Regions from separate parts of the Kribbella sp. NPDC050281 genome, predicted to be linked through region 2. Evidence: riboswitches for the same ligand, from Rfam matches in the RefSeq annotation. Region 2 holds a riboswitch; the other holds the start of a gene.
What was found. Region 2 has a riboswitch for glycine ahead of AB0I34_RS16590 (L-serine ammonia-lyase). Riboswitches for the same ligand answer to the same signal wherever they lie in the genome.
Positions count from the first base shown of each region.

Region 1: linked by a shared signal. The riboswitch ahead of gcvP (aminomethyl-transferring glycine dehydrogenase) and the one ahead of AB0I34_RS16590 (L-serine ammonia-lyase) in region 2 are both predicted to bind glycine.

Region 1 is NZ_JBFAKS010000003.1:259,080-264,051, reverse strand. It holds gene AB0I34_RS05510 (FHA domain-containing protein) at 1-430, shown strand, start outside; gene AB0I34_RS05505 (MerR family transcriptional regulator) at 417-1,100, shown strand; gene AB0I34_RS05500 (bifunctional nuclease family protein) at 1,164-1,658, shown strand; gene AB0I34_RS05495 (MerR family transcriptional regulator) at 1,939-2,466, shown strand; gene AB0I34_RS05490 (dihydrodipicolinate synthase family protein) at 2,483-3,376, shown strand; glycine riboswitch at 3,392-3,481, shown strand; gene gcvP (aminomethyl-transferring glycine dehydrogenase) at 3,559-4,972, shown strand, end outside.
Region 2 is NZ_JBFAKS010000013.1:106,111-111,082, reverse strand. It holds gene AB0I34_RS16590 (L-serine ammonia-lyase) at 1-978, opposite strand, end outside; glycine riboswitch at 1,065-1,157, opposite strand; gene AB0I34_RS16585 (DUF3817 domain-containing protein) at 1,155-1,538, opposite strand; gene AB0I34_RS16580 (alpha/beta hydrolase) at 1,661-3,148, shown strand; gene AB0I34_RS16575 (hypothetical protein) at 3,203-3,430, opposite strand; gene AB0I34_RS16570 (aminopeptidase P family protein) at 3,622-4,972, opposite strand, start outside.

The sequences.
Region 1 (4,972 bases), on a different contig from region 2:
GGCGACGCCGCCGACCCCCGGTGTCACCGACACCGCGATGCTGACCCCGATCGGCGCCGAGCCGGAGCCCGAACGGGCCGGCGAGCCGCTGTCGCTGGAGGACGAGGCCGCGGTCGGCGCACTGCCGGCCGGCTCTGCCCTACTGATCGTCCAGCGCGGTCCGAACGCGGGCAGCCGGTTCCTGCTCGACGTCGACGTGGTCACCGCCGGCCGGCACCCGGACAGCGACATCTTCCTCGACGACGTGACCGTGTCCCGCCGGCACGCGGAGTTCCGCCGGGACCCGAACGGCGTCAAGGTGCGCGACGTGGGCAGCCTGAACGGGACCTACGTGAACCGCGACCGGATCGACGAGGTCCAGCTGACCAACGGCGACGAGGTCCAGATCGGCAAGTACCGCTTGGTGTACTACGCCAGTGGCCAAGCCTGAATCGTCCGCCGAAGGCCGCGGCATCGGGGAGGTGCTGCAGCTCCTGCGGGCCGAGTTCGCCGACGTCACGATCTCGAAGATCCGGTTCCTCGAGGCCGAGGGACTGGTGACGCCGGCCCGGACCGCGTCGGGCTACCGGAAGTTCAGCTCGGCCGATGTCGAGCGGCTGCGTTATGTGCTGACCGCGCAACGCGACCAGTACCTGCCACTGAAAGTGATCAAGGAACATCTCGGCGCGATCGACCGCGGCCTGCGCCCGGCGGCCGGTGGTCCTCCGGTCGCGCCCGGTTCGCTGCCGGAGACGCCCGGTCTGCCGGTCGCGGAGGATTTCGGTGCCGCGGGCATCGAGCTCAAGCTGACCCGGGACGAACTGCGAGCCGCCGCGGGCATCTCCGCCGAGTTGCTCGACCAGGTCGAGAGCCACGGGCTGGTGGTGGCCCGCGGCAACCACTACGACGGCGACGCGATCCTGGTCGCCAAGCTGGCCGGTGAACTGGCCGGCTACGGGATCGAGCCACGGCACCTGCGCCTGTTCCGTACGGCGGCCGACCGCGAGGCCGGCCTGATCGAGCAGGTCACCGGGCCACGCCGTACCGAACAGACCGGCGAACTCGCGGCGCTGGCGGTCCGGTTGCATGCTGCCCTGGTCCGCTCCCGCCTACCACACTGAGCCGACCGGCCACCGCACCCGCCGGGGACTGCCCGGGCCTGCCCCGCGGAGTAGGCTGAAGGTGTGCGCGAAGTCGACGTGGTCGGAGTCCGGGTTGAGATGCCCTCGAGTCAGCCGATTGTGCTGCTCCGGGAGGTCGGCGGAGAGCGGTACCTGCCGATCTGGATCGGCGCGGCCGAGGCCAGCGCGATCGCCTTCGCCCAGCAGGGCATGGAGCCGCCGCGGCCGTTGACGCACGATCTGTTCGCCGAGACCCTGCGAGTGCTCGGGCACACGCTCAGTCAGGTCCGGATCGTGAATCTGACCGACGGCGTGTTCGAGGCGATCCTGGTGTTCGACGACAAGACCGAGATCTCGGCCCGGCCGTCGGACTCGATCGCGCTGGCGCTGCGCACCGGGACACCGGTGTTCTGCACCGAGGAGATTCTGGCCGAGGCGGGCATCCCCGTTCCGGACAGTGAGACGAACGACACCGACGAGGTGGAGGAGGAAGAGGAGGTCGAGCGGTTCCGTGAGTTCCTCGACCAGGTGACTCCGGAGGACTTCGACAAGAGCTGAGGACCGGGCTCGTTTTGACCTCCGTGGTACAAGACCAGGTAGGTAACGATTCGAGCGGCAACCGCGACACGCTCACGGCTCGGTGCGGTTGTCGTTGACCCTCCCTGGTCGGCGGCTTACCTTGAAGGAGTTGTGGGGTGTTGTCACTCCACGGAAGTGACCCGTTCCAGTCGGTACCCAGGGAGGCTCAGGCGTGACACGCACCGGCGACACGGATCTGACGGCGCAGTCGACGTCCGAAGCACGCGCCGAGGCGGCCGCTGCCGCCGGCGTCCAGGGCCTGCTCTTCGACGACGACCTGCGGCCGATGCCGGAGGATGTCGGGTTCCGCGGACCGACGGCGTGCCACGCGGCCGGGATCACCTACCGTCAGCTCGACTACTGGGCCCGCACCGGCCTGGTCTCCCCGTCCGTGCGCCCGGCGACCGGTTCCGGGACGCAGCGGTTGTACGGTTTCCGTGACGTCCTGTTGCTGAAGGTGATCAAGCGGCTGCTGGATGCCGGGATCTCGCTGCAGCAGATCCGGACCGCGATCGCCCACCTGAGCAAGCGCGGCATCGACGACCTGACCCAGATCACGCTGATGAGCGACGGCGCCTCGGTCTACATGTGCACCTCGCCGGACGAGGTCATCGATCTGCTGGCCGGCGGCCAGGGGGTGTTCGGCATCGCCCTCGGCGGTGTCTGGCGCGAGGTCGAGGGCTCGCTGTCCGAGCTGCCCACCGAGCGGGCCGACGGTCATGAGGACGGCGATCAGCACGCGAATGATGAACTCGCGGCTCGCCGCCGCGCCCGCATGACCGGTTGAGACCTTCCTTCCTCCTGTGCGCCCACTCACTGCCGATTCGCTGCGCGGTGTGTGGGCCACTGTGTTGTTGCCCCTCAACGCCGACGACTCCATCGACTTCGCGCGTCTGCAGGCTCAGGTAGATGTGCTGGGCGCCAGTCAGTTGGAGGGCTTGTATGCGCACGGCACGGCGGGCGAGTTCCAAACGCTGACCGAGGACGAGTTCGGCCGGATCAACGAGCTGCTCGCGGGAGCGGCCAAGCCGTTCCAGATCGGCGCGAGCCACCCGTCAGCCCAGCTGCAGTTGGATCGGGTACGTCGAGCCGCCGCGCTGGCACCTGGTGCGATCCAGGTGATCCTGCCCGACTGGCTGCCCTTGAACGACCGGGAGGCGCTCGACTTCCTCCGGCGCGTCGCGGACACCGCCGGTGACGTGCCTCTGGTCCTCTACAACCCACCGCACGCGAAGACCCCCGTGCGTCCAGAACTGCTGACGTCGCTGGCCGCCGCCGTGCCGAGTCTGATCGGTCTGAAGACCGCGGGTGGGGACAAGGCATGGTTCGAGCAGGCGCTGAAGTCCGGGCTGGCGATCTTCGTGCCAGGACACTTCCTTGCGAGCATGTCGTTACTCGGTGCGCATGGCAGCTACTCGAACGTCGCGGCGCTCTCACCCAACGGCTCGGTGGAGCACGCCTGCGACCTGGACGTCGAACGCCGGATCGGCGAGTTCTTCGGGCAGCACGTCGTACCGCTGCAGAAGGCGGGGTTGTCGAACCCGGCACTGGACAAGTTCCTGGCCGCGGTGGGGGACTGGGCGGACGTCGGTACGCGGGTTCGGTGGCCGATGGCGTCGGCGACCCAGGAGCAGGTCGAGGCCGCCCGGCCGGCCGCACTGCGGTTGCTGCCCGAACTCTTCGCCGATTCCTGGTAGCCTCGGGGCAGCCGTTCACAGCACTCGGGAGAGACCCGTGCGATCGGGCGCCGAAGGGGCAATTCCTCCCCGGAACCTCTCAGGCCCATGGACCGAGTGTCACAGGCGACTCTGGAGCGTGCATTGCTCGGCGTGACAGAGGGGGAGGCGACCGGAAGCACTGTCAGCAACGGAGCCTCTTGATGAACAACTCACCCCAGATCTCTGCGGCGTTCGCCGACCGGCACATCGGACCACGGCCGGACGAGGTCGCCCGGATGGTGCAGCTGCTCGGGTACGACGACGTCGACGCGCTCGTGGACGCCGCCGTACCGGAGTCGATCCGCTCCACCGAGGCGCTCCGGCTGCCCGAACCGGCCTCCGAGGTCGACGCGCTGACCGAGCTCCGCCAGCTCGCCGCCCGCAACACCGTCGCCACCTCGATGATCGGCCAGGGGTACTACGGCACCTTCACCCCGTCGGTGATCGTCCGCCGCCTGGTCGAGAACCCGGCCTGGTACACCGCGTACACGCCGTACCAGCCGGAGATCTCCCAGGGCCGGCTCGAGGCGCTGCTGAACTTCCAGACCGTGGTGTCCGACCTGACCGGCCTGCCGACCGCGAACGCGTCGCTGCTGGACGAGGGGACCGCGGCTGCCGAGGCGATGACGCTGGCACACCGGTCGAACAAGAAGAGCAAGTCGGACCGCTTCCTGGTCGACGCGGACTGCTTCGACCAGACCATCGCCGTGGTGCAGACCCGCGCTGAGGCGCTCGGTATCGAGGTGGTCGTCGCGGACACCACCGACGGTCTGCCGGACGGCGACTTCTTCGGTTTCCTGGTGCAGTACCCGGGCGCCGGCGGTGTGGTCCGCGACCTGAAGCCGCTGATCTCTGCCGCGCACGAGCGCGAGACCCTGGTGGCGGTCGCCTCCGATCTGCTCGCGCTGACGTTGCTGGAGGCACCGGGTGAGGCCGGCGCCGACATCGTGATCGGCTCGTCCCAGCGCTTCGGCGTACCGCTGTTCTACGGCGGCCCGCACGCCGGCTTCATGTCCGTCCGCGCCGGTCTCGAGCGGTCGTTGCCCGGTCGCTTGGTCGGTGTCTCCGTGGACGCTGACGGCGCACCGGCGTACCGGCTGGCGCTGCAGACCCGCGAGCAGCACATCCGCCGCGAGAAGGCGACCTCCAACATCTGTACGGCGCAGGTCCTGCTCGCCGTGGTCGCGTCGATGTACGCCGTCTACCACGGGCCGGACGGCCTGAAGGCGATCGCCGACCGTGTCCACGAGTACGCGGGCAGGCTGGCCGCGTCGCTGCGCGCCGGTGGTGTGGAGGTTGTCCACGGCGCCTTCTTCGACACCGTGCTCGCGCGCGTCCCCGGTCGGGCCGCCGACGTGGTCGACGCCGCCCGGCAGAACGGGATCTGGCTGCGCCTCGTCGACGCGGACCACGTCGGCATCTCCTGCGACGAGAAGACCGACGTCGCCGCGCTGACCCGGGTCTGCGTGTCCTTCGGTGTCCGGTACGACGGTTCCGTCGAGGTCGCCGGTCTGCCCGAGGCGGTTCGCCGTACGACGGAGTACCTGACGCACCCGGTGTTCAACACGCACCGGT
Region 2 (4,972 bases):
GCCGATCGCGCCGGCGGTAAGCAGGAACCGGACCGCGCCGTCGTCGGTTGCCCCCGGCACGAACCGCCGGTAGTAGTGCAGTACGGCGGGGATGATGCCCGCGGCGCCGTTCGTCGGCGCGGTGACGATCCGCCCGCCGGACGCGTTCTGCTCGTTCACCGCGAGGGCGAACAGGTTGACCCAGTCCATCACCTTGAGCGGATCCACCGACCACGGGTCGCGGCTCAGCTTCTGGTGCAGCGCGTGCGCCCGCCGCGGCACCTTCAGGCCGCCGGGCAGGATGCCCTCGGTCTCACAGCCCTCGCGGACGCAGTCCTGCATCACCTGCCAGATGTGCAGCAGGCCGTCGTGGATCTCGGTCTCGGTCCGCCAGGCCAGCTCGTTGGCGAGCATCACCTCGCTGATCGGCAACTGCGACTCGCGGCACCGCTCGAGCAGCTCGGCGCCAGTCGTGAACGGGTACTTCAGTGGGGTCGTGTCCGGCACGATCCGGTCCCCGGCCGCCGCGTTCTCGTCGACCACGAACCCGCCGCCGACCGAGTAGTACGTCCGCTCCCGCAGTACGCCGCCGTCCGCGGACCGGGCCACGAACGTCATCCCGTTCGGGTGGTACGGCAGGACCTTGCGCCGGTGCATCACCAGGTGTGCGTTCTCGTCGAACGTGATCTCGTGCGTGCCGGCCAGCAGCAACCGGCCGCGCTCGCGGATCGTCTCGACACGTGCGTCGACCGAATGAGTGACGACGGTCTCGGGATCCTCGGCCTCGAGACCGAGCAGGACCGCCTTGTCGCTGCCGTGGCCGTGGCCGGTCACTCCCAGCGAACCGAACAGCTGTGCCTCGACGGTCGCGGTAGTAGCCAGCAGGCCGGCATCGGCCAGGCCGAGTGCGAAGGTGCGGGCGGCGCGCATCGGTCCCACTGTGTGGGAGCTCGACGGGCCGATCCCGATACTGAACAGGTCGAAGACGCTGATCGCCATCGTGTGGAGGTTTCCTTCCGGTCGCCGTTGACCGTTTGGTGTCCTCCCCGCTCTGTCAGACGTCCGGGGACGTCTTCCAGAGGTGCCTCGCCCGTGCGGTGAAGGTGCCTGAGAGATTCTTGGGGAGAGTTGCTCCTACGGCGCCCGGGTCGTACCCGGGACTCTCCCGCACGGGTTCATGCGGCTGTTGAATTAGCTGACGTCCTGGACGGTACGGCGGTGTCCCGGCCGTCGTCAATCCGGCCCGTGCGCACCGCCCAGATCTCGAAGAACCAGGTGAACAGGGGCGGAACACTGGCCGCCAGCGCAAGCAGCGTGACCGGCCAGGACCAGCGCAGCGGGCCACGCACCAGCAGCACGGTGAGCACGTAGACGATGAAGATGCCGCCGTGGATCGGGCCGAAGATCTTCACCCCGAGCTCGTTGTCGGACAGCACGTACTTGAACAGCATTCCGATCAGCAGACCGGTCCAGGAGATCGCCTCGGCGATCGCCACCGTGCGGAACCAGGTCGCGTGTCTCTTCGTGCCGGCCGGGGCGGCAACAGTCGTCTCGGTCATCGACCCGACCCTAACAAGTCCCCCAAGCCGTGCCCGGGGTGTGTCGAGGGCTGCTCCCCGATGTGCGCGGGCAAACGGTTGCTGAGGATCGAGGGAGGTTCCCCAGACAGGAGATTTCCCTGATGACATCCAGACAAGTACTCAGGACCACCGCGTGGGGTGTGGTCCTGGGATTCGCCGCGGCGGGTCTCACCGCGGTGCCCGCGCCGGCCGACGTACCCAAGCCGGTGACAGTGCAGTGGTCCGACTGCAAGCCCGAAGGCAAGGACGATCCCGCGGAAGTGAAGGGATCGCAGTGCGCGACCCTGCAGGTGCCGGTGGACTGGCACCATCCGGACGGACCGACGTTCGGTCTCGCGATCGCCCGGCGTACGGCGAAGTCCCCGAGCGACCGGGTCGGCGTACTGATGTGGGGCCCGGGTGGTCCCGGTGACTCGGGCGTCGACCGGATCAAGACCGGCATGTTCCGGTTCAGCGAGGACCTGCAGGACCGGTTCGACATCGTGAGCTTCGATCCGCGCGGGGTGGCTCGCAGCAACCCGGTGAAGTGCACGGCCGCACTGCTGGCCCAGCAGCCGTCGCCGATCATCAAGAGCGCCACGGCCTTCCGCGACGCCATCCGCTACAACAAGCAACTCGCGACCGACTGCCGCGAGCACACCGGGCCGGTGTACGACCACATCGACACCTGGCAGACGGTGCGCGACGTCGACGCGATCCGCAAGGCGCTCGCCGAGTCCACGATCTCGTTCCACGGCAGCTCGTACGGCACAGTGCTCGGCGGGCAGTACGCCGAGACGTACCCGGGCCGGGTGCGCGCGATGGTGCTGGAGAGCGTGGCCGACCACAGCGCGGCGTCGGCGAAGGAGTTCGTCGACGACCAGGCCGAGGCAGCCCAGGACTCGTTCTCGGAGTTCGTGAAATGGTGCGACTCGGCAACGACCTGTGCCCTGCACGGGCGCGACATCCACGCCCTGTGGGCGGACCTCCTGGCCCGTGCCGACCGTGGCGAGATGCCGGACCCACAGCACCCGAACGTCGCGACCACACCGTTCAACCTGAGCTTCTACGTGTTCCGACAGCTGTACGACCCGGAGTGGCGGGCGCTCGCGGACACCTTGAAGCAGCTCGACGCCAGTGCGCCGCCGACCGCGCAGCCGCCGGTCCCGCCCGGACTGGCATCGAACCCGCTGGCCGTGTTCTGCCAGGACTGGAACCTGCAGGTCAGCGACTACAAGGAGTACGCCGGTCTTCTCACCCGGCTGGCACGGAACAACCCGGACATGCGCTATCCCGGTCAGCTGATGGCTGTGTCGATGTGCCTCGGGCAGCCGCCGGCCACCAACCCGCAGCATCGGCTGAAGGTGCACGGTCTGGACACTCCGGTGCTGCTCGCGAACGCGATCCACGATCCGGCCACCGGCTACAACTGGGCCAAGAGCGTGGCACACCAACTGGGTAAGGACGGTCGGCTGTTGACCTACGAGGGCTGGGGGCACGGCAGCTACACGACCAGTCCGTGCGTGCAGTCGACGATCGACGACTATCTGATCAAGGTGCAGGTCCCGAAGCGCGGCACCAGCTGTCCCGCCGTACCACCGGTGGGCTGACACGAGTCCGGGCCGGCGCTCCCAACTAGCGCCGGCCCGGGGTTTCGCGTGAACTCAGACCGGTACGCCGGTCACATCGAGCACACGGATGATCTCGTCGCCGCGGACCATCCGGCCCGCCAGCAGGCGAAGTTCGGCGCAGGCGGATTCCAGGGCCTGCGTCTGGGATCGGCAGTTGTCGACGTACCAGAACGGATCGTCGGGCTGCGGATCATCGGCGTCGTCGATGTCGGCGTACCAGCGGCGATCGCCACAGTGAACTACGCGCACTCGCAGATTCATGAGGTGCTCCCCCGTGCCCCAGGATTCTGGGTCCCCCATGGCCCCAGTCGGGGCCGACTCGGCCGGGCGCGTGGTACGCGGCCCCCCACTACCACGCGCCGGGCCGAGTTCGACCCTCCCCCGCTCCCTACATCGTTGCCGAGGGCGTCAGTGTTACTGCTTGTGACCGATAATTTTCCGGAGTCGGCCGGTCACCGCGCGTCGAGGTGGGACCGCGTCCAGTTCTCGAGGCCGTCGGTGGTGATCGGAAGGTCCTTGGTGAGGATCTCGAGCCGGTCGGAGTGGACCACGACGTTGTCCTCGATCCGGATTCCGATCCCGCGCAGTTCCGGCGGCACCGTCTCGTCGTTCGGGTGGAAATAGAGCCCGGGCTCGACCGCGAGTGCCATCCCGGCCTCGATGTCGCCGGCGAAGTACGCCTCCGGACGCGAAGCGTCACAGTCGTGGACGTCGAGGCCGATGTAGTGGCCCGTCCCGCACACGATGAAACGACGGTGCTGCTGCCCGTCCGGGCCGAGCAGTTCGTCGATCGAGACGTCGAGCAGCCCCCAGTCGCGCAGCCCTTCGGCCAGCACCTTCATCGCCTCGTACTGGAAGGCGCGGTACGGCGCTCCGACCTTGACGGCGTCGAGTGAGGCCAACTGGGCCTTGTGCACCAGGTCGTGCACCTGCCGCTGGGCCGCGGTGTACTCCCCGGTGGCCGGGAACGTCCGGGTCACGTCGGCCGTGTACAGCGTCCGGGTCTCGACGCCGGCGTCCAGCAGGATCACGTCGCCCTCGTTCACCGGGCCGTCGTTGCGGACCCAGTGCAGCACCGGCGCATGATTGCCAGCAGCAACGATCGAGGCGTACCCGACGCCGTTGCCGGCGGTCCGCGCGCGCCGGTCGAAGGTGCCCTGCAGCCACCGCTCGCCGCCGCCCCGGATCGCCTCCGGCAGCTCACTCGCCACGTCACCGAACGCGAGCACGCTGGCCGCGACGGCCTCCCGCAGCTGGTCCAGCTCCCAGTCGTCCTTGATCCGGCGCAGCTCCGCCAGCGTCTGGCGCAGCGAGTTCCCGTCGGTCGGGGAGGTCCGGACCAGAGCGTCCAGCATCGGCTCGACGCCGGGCACCGACAGCATGAACGGCACCGCGCCGCGCACGCCCTGGGGCAACTCCTCGATCGGGCGGCAGGGGATCTGCAGCGCGTCCGACCAGTCCTTCAGCCCGGGCACCGGCCCGATCCACAGCTCACCGTCGCGCGCGTTGGCGAAGAAGTCGGCCTCGTCCGGCCCGGCGGTCTCCCGCAGGTACAGCGTCGCATCGCCGTCGGCCGACAGCACCAGTACGGCGCCTTCGGCCTGGCAACCGGTGAGCCAGACGAAGTCGCTGTCGGCGCGGAACAAGTAGTCGGTGTCGTTCGAACGAACCGGTGCGCGGCCGGCCGCGATCGCGATCCGCCGGCCCGGCAGCGACGCCGACAGCTTGCGCCGGTGTTCGGCCGCAGCCTCGGCCAGTCCCTCCGGCACGGTCACGGATCGGTCGACGGGCCCCCAGCCGCGC